DNA from 2 places in the Nordella sp. HKS 07 genome. Region 2 is predicted to be linked to the other one. Evidence: predicted binding sites of a transcription regulator. Region 2 holds the regulator's gene; the other holds the start of a gene.

Evidence for each region. The regulator LexA, encoded in region 2, represses DNA repair genes until DNA is damaged. The targets are predictions, from matches to a motif close to TGTTCNNNNTGTGTTCNG.
Region 1: G5V57_RS29320 (single-stranded DNA-binding protein) is a predicted target of LexA. The motif match lies at 5,794-5,811, and genes of this name have one in related genera.

What each region holds. Positions count from the first base shown of each region.
Region 1 is NZ_CP049258.1:6,211,618-6,218,990, reverse strand. It holds gene uvrA (excinuclease ABC subunit UvrA) at 1-1,239, opposite strand, end outside; gene G5V57_RS29350 (VOC family protein) at 1,524-1,883, shown strand; gene hisD (histidinol dehydrogenase) at 2,357-3,682, opposite strand; gene G5V57_RS29340 (YkgJ family cysteine cluster protein) at 3,679-4,056, opposite strand; gene gcvA (transcriptional regulator GcvA) at 4,064-4,990, opposite strand; gene G5V57_RS29330 (hypothetical protein) at 5,111-5,254, shown strand; gene G5V57_RS29325 (RidA family protein) at 5,357-5,749, opposite strand; gene G5V57_RS29320 (single-stranded DNA-binding protein) at 5,937-6,428, shown strand; gene G5V57_RS34650 (peptidoglycan DD-metalloendopeptidase family protein) at 6,530-6,706, opposite strand; gene G5V57_RS34645 (murein hydrolase activator EnvC) at 6,703-7,373, opposite strand, start outside.
Region 2 is NZ_CP049258.1:5,817,423-5,824,795, reverse strand. It holds gene G5V57_RS27415 (aminodeoxychorismate/anthranilate synthase component II) at 1-253, shown strand, start outside; gene trpD (anthranilate phosphoribosyltransferase) at 253-1,269, shown strand; gene trpC (indole-3-glycerol phosphate synthase TrpC) at 1,274-2,068, shown strand; gene moaC (cyclic pyranopterin monophosphate synthase MoaC) at 2,065-2,541, shown strand; gene glp (gephyrin-like molybdotransferase Glp) at 2,546-3,751, shown strand; gene lexA (transcriptional repressor LexA) at 3,866-4,573, shown strand; gene G5V57_RS27385 (polysaccharide deacetylase family protein) at 4,724-5,596, shown strand; gene gatA (Asp-tRNA(Asn)/Glu-tRNA(Gln) amidotransferase subunit GatA) at 5,661-7,127, opposite strand; gene gatC (Asp-tRNA(Asn)/Glu-tRNA(Gln) amidotransferase subunit GatC) at 7,134-7,373, opposite strand, start outside.

The DNA of each region.
Region 1 (7,373 bases), 390 kb from region 2:
CGAATCCGTCTCGCGCCAGCGCCGCTCGATATTGCCGATGACGCCCTCGAAGGTCTTCTTGGTCTTGTAGGTGCGAAGCCCGTCGTCATAGACGAAGGTGATCTCGTCCTCGCCGGTGCCGAAGAGAATGGCGTCGCGCGCCTTTTTCGGCAGATCCTTCCAGGCCGCGGTCATCGAGAATTTGTAAAACTTGGCGAGCGCCTCGAGCGTCTGGGTGTAGTAGGGCGAGGTGTTGCCGGTCTTGGCCCAGGGCAGGATCGCCCCGTCGCGCAGGGACAGCGTCGCATCGGGCACGACGAGCTCGGGCTCGAAGCGCAGCTCGGTGCCGAGGCCGTCGCATTTGGGACAGGCGCCGAAAGGATTGTTGAAGGAGAACAGGCGCGGCTCGATCTCCTCGATGGTGAAGCCCGATACGGGACAGGCGAATTTCTCCGAGAAGAGAATGCGCTCATGCGTCTCGTTCTTCGACTTGTTGGCGCTTTCCTCCGAGGTGCGCGACGGCGGCAGCGGCTTATCGGCATATTCGGCGACGGCGAGGCCTTCGGCGAGCTTGAGCGCCGTCTCGAAGCTGTCGGCGAGGCGGTTGCCGAGATCGGGCTTTACCACGATGCGGTCGACGACCACGTCGATATCGTGCTTGAATTTCTTGTCGAGGGCGGGGACAGCCTCGATTTCATGGAACTTGCCGTCGACCTTGACGCGCTGGAAACCCTTTTTCTGGAGCTCGGCCAGCTCCTTCCTGTATTCGCCCTTGCGGCCGCGCACGATCGGCGCCAGCAGATAGAGGCGGGTGCCCTCGGGGAGTTCCATTACCCGGTCGACCATCTGGGTGACCGTCTGGCTCTCGATGGGAAGGCCGGTGGCGGGCGAATAGGCAACGCCGACGCGGGCGAAGAGAAGCCGCATATAGTCGTAGATCTCGGTGACGGTACCCACCGTCGAGCGCGGATTGCGGCTGGTCGTCTTCTGCTCGATGGAGATGGCGGGCGAGAGGCCGTCGATCTGGTCGACATCGGGCTTCTGCATCATCTCGAGGAACTGGCGCGCATAGGCCGAGAGGGACTCGACATAGCGGCGCTGGCCCTCGGCATAGATCGTGTCGAAGGCGAGGGAGGACTTGCCGGATCCCGACAGGCCCGTGAAGACGATGAGCTTGTCGCGCGGCAGCTCGAGCGAGACGTTCTTCAGATTGTGCTCGCGTGCACCCTGTATCGAGAGGACTTTCTTGTGATCGGCCATGGCGGTTGACTAGACCAAATAGAGAACGCGGGCAAGCTCGATGAAGCGCCCGAAAGCGCCATGCTGCCCTCTTGAAGCGCCAGAACATGTCAGCAGCTTGACCGTTGCCCACATGGGTAGAAATACCGCTGTCCACAAGGGCAGAAATAGTGTCCATGGCGCCCACAGGAAAAGCGGATACCGGTTTTCCGTCCGATGACGCGCTGAACTTTAGATTTCGATCACGCCTATCACTTCGGGTCGAGCTGACCTCAGGTGATCGTGATCCAGGAGGAACTACCCAGATGCCATTGAACCAGATCATTCTCTACGCAAAAGACGTGGAACAAACCGTCGCCTTCTATGAAAAATTCTTTGGATTCAGGGCATCCCGCGAAGAGAGCGATCGGATCGTGGAACTCGTTGCGGCTGACGGCGGCGCCCGGCTGATGATCCATCAGGCCGGAAGGGCACAAAAAGCCGGCCAGTCACAGGTGAAACTGGTTTTCGACGTGGAGGATGTCGAAGCCTTTTGCGCGAACTGCAAGAGGCACGGGCTGGTGTTCAGCGCTCTTCATCAAGGCCAGGGTTATGTGTTCGCCAACGCGCGGGATCCGGACAAAAACTCCATCTCGGTCTCCAGCCGCGCCTATCGCAAATCGTGACGAATACGCAGTCCCTTTTGACTTGACATCACGGGGGATCGGACCAAGATATTTCTATCATCGGTCGCGAGATTGATGACAGAGCAAACAGAAAAGGAGGGAGGCATGAATCCACCGGGCTACCTTCTTCGACTGCGACAGGTTCCGCAGTCACGGCTCTGACAGCGCGCTGCAGCACAATCGACGCCGATCAGGCCGCTCATCTGAAAATCCAACACCACATGCGAGGGCGGACCGCCTAAGCTGGGCAAGTCCAGAGCCTCGAAAACATCCGGTATAACTACCGGAATAGACTTCGAAGAATATCGAATGAAATCTCGTAGGATCGAGTGCCCCGTCGGCGCAGATGAGCGCGGCGGGGTTTCGATTCGTGGATAGAGCATCGGCCCGAAAAGTGCGTGCGGTTTTCGGGCAAGCCGATGCGCAAGAACAAAGAAATAGAGCGCCGGACCGATTGGCCAAACTGTGACTGCTCAGGCCTTCAGATACTTCTCCCGCAACGGCGATACCGCATTGGCATGGGCATCGAAGCCTTCGTAGCGCGCGATGATGTGAGCCTCGCGCGCCAGCGCCGGATAGCCCTCGCGCGTCACATGGCCGATCGATGTGCGCTTCATAAAATCATAGACCGACAGCGGCGAGGCGGTCCGGGCCCAGCCGCCGGTCGGCAATACGTGATTGGGGCCGAGCACAAAATTGCCGAGCGTCGAGGGCGTGTATTCGCCGAGCAGGATCTCACCCGCATTCTTGAATGACGGCAGCCAGGCTTTGGGATCGCGGCTCAGAATCTGCAGATGCTCGGGCGCATAGTCATTGACGAAGGCGATGGCGCTTGCGGCATCGGGACAAAGCAGGATGCCGCCCTGCGGACCTTTCAGCACGGTGCCGGCGAAAGCGGCGCGATCGGGGCTCATCTCCTTCAGGAAGTGGGGCAGGGCATCGCGCGCCGCCTCGGCCACCTCCGGGACATGCGTCACCAGCCAGGCGGAGGAATCCGCACCATGCTCGGCCTCGATCAGAAGGTCGAGCGCGGCCAGACGGCCATCCACCGTCTCATCGGCGAAGATGATGCTTTCGCTCGGACCCGCCGGCGTGCCGGTGTCGATGATATCGGCGACGAGGCGCTTGGCGGCGACCACCCAGGGGCTACCCGGTCCGACGATCTTGGCGCATCTGGGGATCGTGCCGGTGCCGTAGGCGACGGCGGCGACGGCCTGGGCGCCGCCGCATTTGAAAATGTCGGTGACGCCCGCCGCTTCGGCCGCGACCAAAGTGGCGGCATCGACCGACCCGTCGGGCCCCGGCGGGGTGACGATGGCGATTTTCTCGACACCCGCCACCTTGGCCGGGATGCAGGTCATCATCACCGAACTCGGGAAGGAGCCCTTGCCCCTCGGCACATAGCAGGCGACGGAAGCGATGGGGCCGATGCGATCGCCGGCAAAGGCGCCGGGCGATATCTCGTGCAGCCACATTTCCTCAGGCTTCTGGTCCTGATGGAATTTCGTAATGTTGCGGGCCGCGAAGGCGATGGCCGCGCTGATGTCGGGTGCCAGAGATTTCCGGGCATGGCGGAAATCGTCCGGCGTCGCCGCCAGATTGTCGGCGGAGACCGGCGCCTTGTCGAACTGCCGGGTGAATCTCGCCACCGCCTCATCGCCTTCCTGCGCCACGGCCGCGACGATGGGCGCCGCTTTCTCGAGATAGGGCCCGAGATCGCTTTCGGTGCGCGCCAGACAGCGCCGGCGCTCGGCCGCAGTAAGCTCCGCCAATTTGAGGAAATTGGCGGGCCCGGTCATCTCTCGTTGTGGAAGGTGGTCGAGATGTAGTCGTCGTCTTCCTGCGCGTTGCGCTCGAAGGCGAGGAAGTCCCAATAGCCGCAATTGTCCTTGCCGGGATAGTCGCGGCAGGCCCAGGGCCTTGCTTCATAGATGGTGCAGCGGCGCGCCTCGGTGTCGAAGAACTGGCAGATGCGGCCGAAATGCTTGTCCTTCTTGCGCCGCATCACGCGCTTATAGCCGTAGGAAGACTTGAAGTACTTCTTCTCGGCGATCTGTAGGGGAATATCGAAATGCTTGGCGATGCGCGCCGCGTCGCGGTCCTTCACCTCGATGACAGGATAGGAGCAGCAATAGCCGGGGCACTTCAGGCAGTCATATTTCTTTCTGGGCATGGCAGGCCTATTTCTTCGTGGACGCGCTCTTGATGCTCGCGAACTTCCGCTGCGTTTCGGCCATCTCGGCCTGCAGCCACTCGCGGAAGGCGCGCGCCGGGGCTGATTCCTTAGACCCTTTTGCGCGTACGATGAAGTAGCCGCCATGATCCTTGATGTCGAGCGCGAAGGGGCGCGCCAGGCGGCCTTCGGTCATGGCGTCGGTGCACAGGATCATGTCGCCGAGCGCGAAACCCTGACCCGCTTCCGCCGCCTCGATGGCGAGATGGCCCTGGAAGACGGTGCCGCGCCAGTCCTCGACGCCCTTGATGCCCGCCGCGTGGAGCCAGTCGGTCCAATATTGTTTGCGGCTCTCATGCAGCAGATTGTAGTCGGCGAGATCGCCGGGGCTGAGGGGCCCCGCATCCTTGATGAGACGCGGGCTGCAGACAGGAAAAATCTCGACATCCGAGACGAGCTTCTGGATTTCGACATCGGGCCAGCGACCGAGGCCATAGCGGATGCCGAGATCGGCCTTGTCGGAGCGGAAGTCGACGAGACGGTTCTCGGGATCGATGTCGAGCTCGATATCGGGATGGAGCTCATTGAAGCGGCCGAGACGCGGCACCAGCCAGCGCGAGGCGATCGAGGGCTCCACCGAGACATTGAGCGTGCGCACTTTGCCCTGGGCCGCGGCTTCGATCGTCGCTTGCGCCATATTGTCGAAGAGGGGGGTGAGGCGGGCGCCGTAGCGGCGTCCCGCATCGGTCAGCTCGACGCCCCGGCCGGTGCGGTTGAAGAGATCGGTGCCGAGCCATTCCTCCAATTCACGAATATGACGGCTCACCGCCGCATGGGTCACGAACAGCTCGGCGGCGGCGTTCGTGAAGCTCTCATGCCGGGCGGCGGCCTCGAAGGCACGAAGGGCGTTGAGCGACGGCAGGCGCCGGGCCATGGGGTGTCCTGTAAGTTTTCCTTACAGATAGCGTAGGATAATGCCGTTTGTGGTGCAAGCGCGAATTGGCTATTTTCAGACCATACAGAGATTGCTTAGAACAAGAAAAGGAGATTGATCATGAACTGGATTTTCGAAGCTTATTCAAATGTTTACAACGCGGCTATGATGCAGGATCAGAAGCATCCGGCTCATGTTGCAACTGAGAAGACCGGCGCCGAGCCGAAGAGCTTCTCCTTGTTCAAGCCCTTCGTCCGCGGCTGATCTTCGACCTGACCTTGGATGCGGCTCCCGTCACGCGCCATACAAAGTTTTCGATCACGTTTATCGCTTCAGGCCCGAAGCCGGACCTGAAGCGATCGTGATCTATACCGGGGCCGCTGCAATGACGGTAACCTCTACGACCAGCCTGGGATCGGCCAGGCCCGCGACCACCAGCAAGGTCGCCGCCGCTTTGTGGCCCTTGAGCACCTCGTCCCGCACCTGCCGGTAGAGCCCGATCTGCGAACGGTCGGTGATGAAGACGCGGGCATCGACGATCGCTCGGTGGTCCATGCCGGCCGCCTTCAATATGCCCAGCACATTGGCCCAGGCGAGACGGTGCTGCTCCTCGGCGCTGTCGGGAATCTTTCCAGAGGCCGGATCGGCGCCTACCTGTCCGGCGACGAAGAGATGGCGAGCGCCCGGCGCCACCTCGACGGCCTGCGCATAATTGGAGAAGGGTTTCGGGGCCAGGTCGGTTTCGATCTGCTTCAGCATGGGAACCTCTTGTTTGACAGATCACCCCTTATACCGCTTGCGTTTGGAACATAAAGAGAACATATTTGCGGGGGATAACATTCGATCCGCAGTGGAACGGAAAGCGGGTTTGGGTGATCACCGTGCCTGAACAACAATCATGATTGGCGCGCAAGCGCTGGTGCCCGGAAAGCAAGGAGAAGCGGATATGGCCGGATCGGTGAACAAAGTTATTCTGGTGGGAAATCTCGGCAAGGATCCGGAGGTGCGTCACACCCAGGACGGCCGTCCGATCGTCAATCTGTCGATCGCGACGTCGGAAAACTGGAAGGACAAGCAGACGGGTGAGCGCAAGGAGCGCACCGAGTGGCACCGCGTCGTCATCTTCAACGAGAATCTGGCGAAGGTCGCCGAGCAGTATCTGAAGAAGGGCGCCAAGGTCTATCTCGAGGGCCAGCTGCAGACGCGCAAATACACCGACAAGGACGGGGTGGAGAAGTATTCGACGGAAGTGGTGCTGCAGCAATATCGCGGCGAGCTCACCATGCTCGATGGGCGCAGCGGCGGCGGCGACAGCGCCGGCTTCGGCAATGGCGACAGCTTCGGCCAGTCGAGCCCGATGGAGCGTCCGCGCAGCGGTGGTGGCGGCCGGCCGCAGCAGAATTTCGCCCGCGACCTCGACGACGAAGTGCCGTTCTGAACCGAAGGCCTGCCTGCGTTACCGCGGGCAGGCCGACTCTCTTGCTGGTGCAACGGTCCGATCATCGTCGATCCTCCGGTGGCCGACGAATTCCTGACAGATCAGGGCTTGGCCAGATACGCGGCCGGATCGACGGGCGCCGACTTCTTTCGCACCTGAAAATGCAGCATTGGCCGGGGGGCGTCACCGCTCTTCCCGGATTCGCCGATGACTTCGCCACGTCGGACTTGCTGTCCGCGCCGTACCTTTAGCTCGCGGAGATAGCCGTAGACGGTCACCAGGCTGTCCTCATGACGCACCAGAACCGTGTGCCCAGCGCTTTGAGTTCGCCGCCCGCATAGATCACGATACCTTTCGCGACCGCTTTGACTTTGGTGCCTTCCGGCATCGCGATATTGATGCCTTCGGTCGTTTTTGCGTCAAAGAGCTGCAGAACTTCGCCGCGCGCCGGCCACGGGAAATTTCCCGTCCAGACGATCTTCACATCGGATTTCTGTGGGAGTGCCGGAGAATCGGAGGAGGGCGTCTTCGAACTCTCGATCGCGTCTGTCTGGCTGGCGGGCTTTGCCTCGGCAGTGGCGACATCGCCGCAGGTGACGATGCGCGAGGCGCTTGAGCCTGGCCCAGGCATCACAAGTGCAGGGTCGGCGGGAACGCCGTCGCGCCGCAGTTCGAAATAGACGTCCTGCTCTTTCTCTGACGGCTCGGCCAGCATGCCGATCTCTTCACCGAGGCGCACCTTTTGTCCAATGGTCACGGACAACCGCGCGGCCCCGGCAACGACGGTCTGATATCCGCAGCCATGCTTGAGAATCAGCAGCTCGCCATAGTTGCGAAAAGGCCCGGCATAGACGACAACGGCATCCGCGGCGGCGCGGACGGCGCCTTTCTTCGGCGCAAGAGCAATGCCCTGCAGCGTGCCGCCTTCTGTATCGGGCGCGCCGA
Region 2 (7,373 bases):
CCATCAGGCCAAGGGCATCTTCGCCACGGTGCCGGATGGCTTCGCGGCGACGCGCTATCATTCGCTCATCGTCGAGCGCGACAGCCTGCCCGCCAGCCTCGAAGTCACCGCCGAGACCGAGGACGGCATCATCATGGGCCTCCAGCACAAGACCAAGCCGATCCACGGGGTGCAGTTCCACCCGGAGAGCATTGCCTCCGAGCATGGTCACACCCTATTGAAGAACTTCCTCGAACAAGCGGGGGCCGTGTGATGCCGACAGACCTCAAACCCCTCATCGCCAAGGCCGCCAATGGCCAGGCGCTGACGCGTGAGGAGGCCCGCGCGGCCTTCGACGTGCTGATGTCGGGCGACGCGACGCCGTCGCAGATCGGCGGCTTCCTGATGGCGCTCAGGGTACGCGGCGAAACGGTGGACGAGATTACCGGCGCCGTCGAGATCATGCGCGAGAAGATGACGCCGGTTGTGGCGCCAGGCGATGCCATCGATATCGTGGGGACCGGCGGCGATGCATCGGGCTCCTACAACATCTCGACCTGCGCGGCCTTCGTCACCGCCGGCGCCGGGCTCAAGATCGCCAAGCACGGCAACCGGGCGCTGTCGTCCAGGTCGGGCTCGGCCGATGTGCTGATGGCGCTCGGCATCAAGATCGACCTCACGCCGGCTCAGATCAGCCACTGCATCGACGAGGCCGGCTGCGGCTTCATGTTCGCGCCGGCGCATCACGTCTCGATGAAGCATGTCGGACCGTCCCGGGTCGAGCTCGGTACGCGGACGATATTCAACCTGCTGGGTCCCCTATCCAATCCGGCGGGCGTCAAGCGCCAGGTCACCGGTGTCTTTGCCAGAGCCTGGGTCGAGCCCCTCGCCCATGTGCTCAACAATCTGGGCTCGGAGCGCGCCTGGATCTGCCATGGCGAAGGCGGCTTCGACGAGATCGTGCCGTCGGGAACCACCTGGATCGCCGAACTTAAGGACGGCAAGGTCACTTCGACCGAGATCACGCCGGAAGACGTCGGCATCGCCCGCTCTTCCGCCGCCGATCTCAAAGGCGGTGACGCGGCCCAGAATGCCGAAGCGCTCAGAGGCGTATTGGAAGGCCAGAAGAACGCCTTTCGCGACGCGGCCGTCATGACGGCCGCCGCCGCGCTGCTCGTTGCCGGCAAAGCGAAGGATTTGAAGGACGGCGTGGCGCAGGCGCAAAAGTCCATCGATAGCGGCGGTGCCGGAAGCGTCCTGGAGAAGCTCGTCAAGGTATCGAACGGGTAGAGTGATGGCCACCATTCTCGACAAGATCGCCGCTTACAAGCGCGAAGAGGTCGCCAAGGCAAGAGCCGAGGTCGGCGAGCGCGAGCTCGACGTGATGGCGCTCGACGCGCCGCCGGTGCGCGGCTTCGCGGCGGCGCTCGAGGCGAAGATTGCGCAAGGCCAGTGGGCGCTCATCGCCGAAATCAAGAAGGCCAGTCCGTCCAAGGGACTGATCCGGCCCGACTTCAATCCGCCACAGCTGGCGATGGCCTATGAGGATGGCGGGGCCGCCTGCCTCTCCGTGCTCACCGACGCGCCCTCCTTCCAGGGCGCGCCGGAATATTTGGGCGCGGCGCGCGCGGTCACGCAGCTTCCCGCCTTGCGCAAGGATTTCATGCTCGATCCCTATCAGGTTGCGGAAGCACGCGCCTGGGGCGCGGACTGCATCCTCCTCATCCTGGCGATGATCGACGATGCGCTCGCCTGTGAGCTCGAGGCGGCCGCCTTCGACTGGGGCATGGATGTGCTGGCGGAAGTCCATGACGAGAAGGAGCTCGAGCGTGCGCTGAAGCTTTCGACGAAGCTCATCGGCATCAACAACCGCAGCCTCCACACTTTCGAGACGACGCTGGCGACGACCGAGCGCCTGGCGCCCATGGTGCCGAAGGACCGGCTGATCGTCGGCGAAAGCGGACTCTTCGCGCCCGGCGATCTCGACCGGCTCTCGCGGGCCGGCGTCAATGCCTTCCTCATCGGCGAGAGCCTGATGCGGCAGGAGGATGTCGCCGAAGCAACCCGTGCTATCCTGAAGCGGACATGAGCAAGCTCACCCATCTCGACGACAAGGGCCACGCCCGCATGGTCGACGTCTCGGCCAAGGACGTGACGACGCGCCTCGCCACCGCGCGCGGCCGCATCGCCATGAATGCCGAGACATTGGCGATGATCACCGAAGGCCGCACCAAGAAGGGCGATGTGCTGGCGGCGGCGCGCATCGCCGGCATCATGGCGGCCAAGAAGACCCACGAGCTCATCCCGCTCTGCCATCCGCTGCTGATTTCGGGCGTCACGGTCGATTTCACGCCCGACGCCAAGGCTTCGGCCATCGAGGTCGAGGCCACCGTCAAGGTCGAGGGCAAGACCGGGGTCGAGATGGAGGCGCTCACCGCCGTGTCGGTCGCCTGCCTCACCATCTACGACATGTGCAAATCGGCCGACCGCGCCATGCGCATCGGCGATATCCGCCTCATCGAGAAGTCCGGCGGCAAGTCCGGCCATTTCACCGGAGACTGACAAAATGGCGCTCATGCCGGTCGGCGAGGCCAAGGACCGCATCCTGAAAGGCGCCAGGGCGCTGTCGCGCGAGACTGTCCGGTTGCATGAATGCGCCGGCCGGGTGCTCGCCGCCGATATCAAGGCCAGGCGCGACCAGCCCCCCTTCCCGGCTTCCGCTATGGACGGCTATGCGGTGCGCTTTGCCGATGTCACCGCCGTTCCTGCCCGGCTCGCGGTGATCGGCGCCGCCCCGGCCGGTCACGGCTTCGCGGGCACGGTCAAGTCCGGCCAGGCGGTGCGGATTTTCACTGGGGCGCCGGTGCCCAAGGGCGCCGACACGGTGGTCATCCAGGAGAGTACCGAAGCCGCAAATGACCATGTCGACATCACCGTGGCCGCCAAATTCGAGGGCCAGCATATAAGGCGCAAGGGCCTAGACTTTGCCAGGGGCCAGGACGTGCTCCGCAGAGGGACCCTTCTCGGGGCCCGCGAGATCGGACTGGCCGCAGCAATGAACTGGCCCGAGCTTCCGGTCACGAAGCGGCCGAGGGTCGCAATTTTCACGACCGGCGATGAACTGGTTTCCCCCGGCAACATGCCCAGGGCCGACCAGATCGTTTCCTCGAACAGCTTCGCTCTCGTGGCCTTTGTTCGCCGCTATGGCGGCGATGCGATCGACCTGGGCATCGTCCCGGACAATATCAAAGCCATTTCCAGGGCCGTCCGGAAGGCGGCCGGCGCAGATATCCTTCTGACGACCGGTGGCGCCTCGGTCGGGGATCACGACCTTGTACAGGCTGCCCTCAAGGCAGAGGGAATAGAGCTCGATTTCTGGAAAATCGCGCTCCGGCCCGGGAAACCGCTCATGTTCGCCCGCAAGGGCCGGCAACGGATTCTGGGCCTGCCGGGCAATCCCGTCTCAGCGTTCGTCTGCGCGCGGATTTTCCTCAAACCGCTGCTTCTCACCCTGCTCGGTCTTCCGCCGACCGACGACATCGTCAAGGCCCGGCTTGGATGCGATCTGCCGGCCAATGATCTGAGACAGGATTATCTTCGCGCCCGGGTCGCGCGCCGCAGCGATGGCGCTTACGAAGCCACCCCCCTGGCGGTTCAGGACTCGTCGATGCAGCGCGCCCTCACCGAGGCGCAGGGCCTCATCGTCCGGCCGCCTTTCGCCCCGGCCGCGTCCTCAGGCGACCTTATCGACCTGTTGCCGCTCGATTTTTGAACGACCGACCAGTTTCAGCTTGCCGAACCAAACGGGAACGCTTATTCTCGTTTTGTATTTGTTCCGATTCTTGCTGATCGACTTCCCCGGAACGTTCTTTGAACAGGTCACGCCATGCTGACACGCAAACAACTGGAACTTCTCCTTTTCATCAACGAGCGGCTTAAGGAAGACGGCGTGTCCCCCTCTTTCGAGGAGATGAAGGAAGCGCTGAACCTGCAGTCCAAATCCGGCATCCACCGGCTGATCCTCGCGCTCGAGGAGCGCGGCTTTCTCCGCCGCATGCCCAACCGGGCGCGGGCGCTCGAAGTCATGAAACTGCCGGACGCCCACAGCCCCAGCCTCTTGACAGCCAAACGGCCGGGCTTCAGTCCCAATGTCATCGAAGGCAATCTCGGCAAGGTGAAGCCGATCCCGCATGCCGGCAGTGGCGCGCCGCGGGCGGCCATTGTGCCGGTGATGGGCCGGATCGCCGCCGGCGTCCCCATCTCGGCCATCCAGGATCACTCGCACAATATCACCGTGCCTCCCGAAATGCTGGGCTCGGGCGAGCACTTCGCGCTCGAGGTCAAGGGCGACTCGATGATCAATGCCGGCATCTTCGACGGTGACACGGTGCTCATCCGCAAGGGCGACAGCGCCACCAATGGCGACATCGTCGTGGCGCTCGTCGACAATGAGGAAGCGACGCTGAAGCGGATCCGCAAGAAGGGCGATTCGATTGCGCTCGAAGCCGCCAATCCGGCTTACGAGACGCGTATCTTCGGCCCCGATCGCGTGAATGTGCAGGGCCGCCTCGTCGGACTCATCCGCAAATATTGATCTCTGTCCATTCTGGGCGGACGTGACAAGCCGGGCGCAATCCGCCCGGCTCTTTTTTGTCCAACGGCATGGGCATGCGCCGAGACCGCTTGAATCCGATTATTACTTAGAGGAATGTTTATTCCCGGTCACCGAGAAGCGGAGACGTGCATGAAGATGGCCTTCACGCTTGATGACCTGCCCCTCTGGCCTATGTCCTATCCCCCGCCGGGCTATTCTGCCGCCGGAATAGTCGAGGACATCAAGGCGGCGCTCGACCGTCACAAGATCAAAGGCGTATATGCCTTCGCCAACTCATGGTCCCTCATCAAGCACCCGGAATTCAGCGCGATTATGGATGGCTGGGTTGCCGACGGCCATCACGTCGCGAACCATACGCACAGTCACATCGAACTGAACGACGTCTCCGCTGAAACCTATATGGAGGACATCGATTTGGGAGAACGCTGCCTGATGCCATGGCTGGCAACGGCGCCGAAACGCTATTTCCGGCACCCACTATGTTACTGGGGTGACACAGAGGAAAAGCGCGATACGCTGCGCAACTTTCTCGCCGCGCAGAACTACGAGACGGCAGAGGTCACGAGCTGGCTTTACGAGTGGCGCTGGAACCGGGCCTATCTCAACTGCCGCGAGCAGGGCTATCATGAGGGAACGGCTCTTGTCCGGCGGACATTTCTGGAGTTTTCGCTGGCGCAGCTGCGCTATGACAATCTGAGCGCGCGCCGGTGGTTTGGACGGGAAATCACAGGCATCACGCTCGGACACACCTTGCCGTTTTTCGCCGATATCGCCGATGAGCTGTTCGGTCAGTTGATCAACGAGGGCGTGGAGTTTGTGCCGCTCGAGGAGGCAATGGCCGATCCGGCCTATGCAGCTGTGGCGAGCGTGCCGTCCGGCAAGTTCCTGGTCTATCAGCAGAAGCTGGCGGAAGCCGCGGGAAGACCCATCGCGATGATCGAGCCCGATTATCTCGCGCTATTCGAGACGATCACGCATATGGGGGCCGGCCGGAGCGGATAGCGTCGCATCAAACCTCATGCCGGCTGGGGGATCGAATGCCTCTCATCCCCCGCAGCGGATGAGGTCACCACCATTTCGGCGCTTCGAACTTTCCGGCCGCTTCCTCGATGGCATGGCCGACCTGGAACAACGTCTTTTCGTCGAAGGGCTTGCCGATGAGCTGCAGCCCCATGGGAAGTCCCTGCTCCGACAGGCCGCCCGGCACCGAGATGCCCGGCAAGCCCGCCATGTTCACCGTCACGGTGAAGATATCATTCAGATACATCTGCACCGGATCGGTGATCTCGCCGGGCGCGAAGGCCGGGCTCGGCGTCGCCGGGGTGAGCACCACGTCCACCTTGTCCCAGGCTTTGTCGAAGTCCTGCTTGATCAAGGTACGGACTTTCTGGGCGCGCACATAATAGGCATCGTAGTAGCCGGCCGAGAGCACATAGGTGCCGATCATCACGCGGCGCTGCACTTCGCGGCCGAAGCCCTTGGCGCGGGTATTCTCATACATCGACAGGATGTCGTCGCCCGGCACGCGCAGGCCATAGCGCACGCCGTCATAGCGGGCGAGATTGGACGAGGCTTCCGCCGGCGCCACGATGTAATAGGCCGGCAGTGCGTATTTGGTGTGCGGCAACGAGATCTCGACGATCTCGGCGCCCTGCTCTTTCAGCCACCTGGCGCCTCTGTCCCACAAAGCATCAATCTCGGCCGGCGTGCCGTCGACGCGGTATTCCTTCGGGATGCCGACACGCAGTCCCTTGATCGGCTTGCCGATGACGGCCTCGTAATCCGGAACCGGATGGTCGACCGACGTCGTGTCCTTGGCATCGACGCTCGCCATGGACTTGAGCAGGATCGCCGCGTCGCGCACATCGCGTGCGATGGGTCCCGCCTGGTCGAGCGACGAGGCGAAAGCAACGACGCCCCAGCGCGAGCAGCGGCCATAGGTCGGCTTGATGCCGACGGTGCCGGTGAAAGCGGCGGGCTGACGGATCGAGCCGCCGGTATCGGTGGCGGTGGCGCCGGCGCAGATATGCGCGGCAACCGCCGAAGCGGAGCCGCCGGACGATCCGCCCGGCACCAGAGCCGCATTGGAATTCTTGCGGCGCCAGGGGTTGATCACATTGCCGTAGTAGCTCGTCTCGTTCGACGAGCCCATGGCGAACTCGTCCATGTTCAGCTTGCCCAGCATCACGGCGCCGTCGCGCCACAGATTGGTGGTGACGGTCGATTCATAAGTCGGCTTGAAGCCGTCGAGCACATGGCTCGCCGCCTGGGTATGGACGCCTTTGGTGGCGAAGAGATCCTTGATGCCGAGCGGTATGCCTTCGAGGGTCCCCGCCTCACCCTTGGCGATCCGGGCGTCGGAAGCAGCCGCCATGGCGCGCGCCTGATCCGGCGTTTCGACGACATAGGCGTTGAGGACGCGCGCCTTGGCCATCGCGTCGAGATACGCATCGGTCAATTCGCGCGCCGAGAAGGACTTCTTCTTCAGGCCGTCACGGGCGGCGGAAATGGTCAGGGAGGTAAGATTGGTCATCGAGAATTATTCCACCACTTTCGGAACCATGAAGAACTCGTCTTCGGCCGCGGGGGCATTTTGCGTCACTTGCTTGGCATAATGGCCGTCGGTCACCACGTCCTGGCGCTTTTTCATCTTCATGGCGACGACGGAGGTCAAAGGCTCGACGCCCGCGACGTCAACCTCGTTCAGCTGTTCGATCCAATGCAGGATCGAATTGAGCTCGCCTTCGAGGCGCGGCACATCCTCCTCGCTCACCTTGAT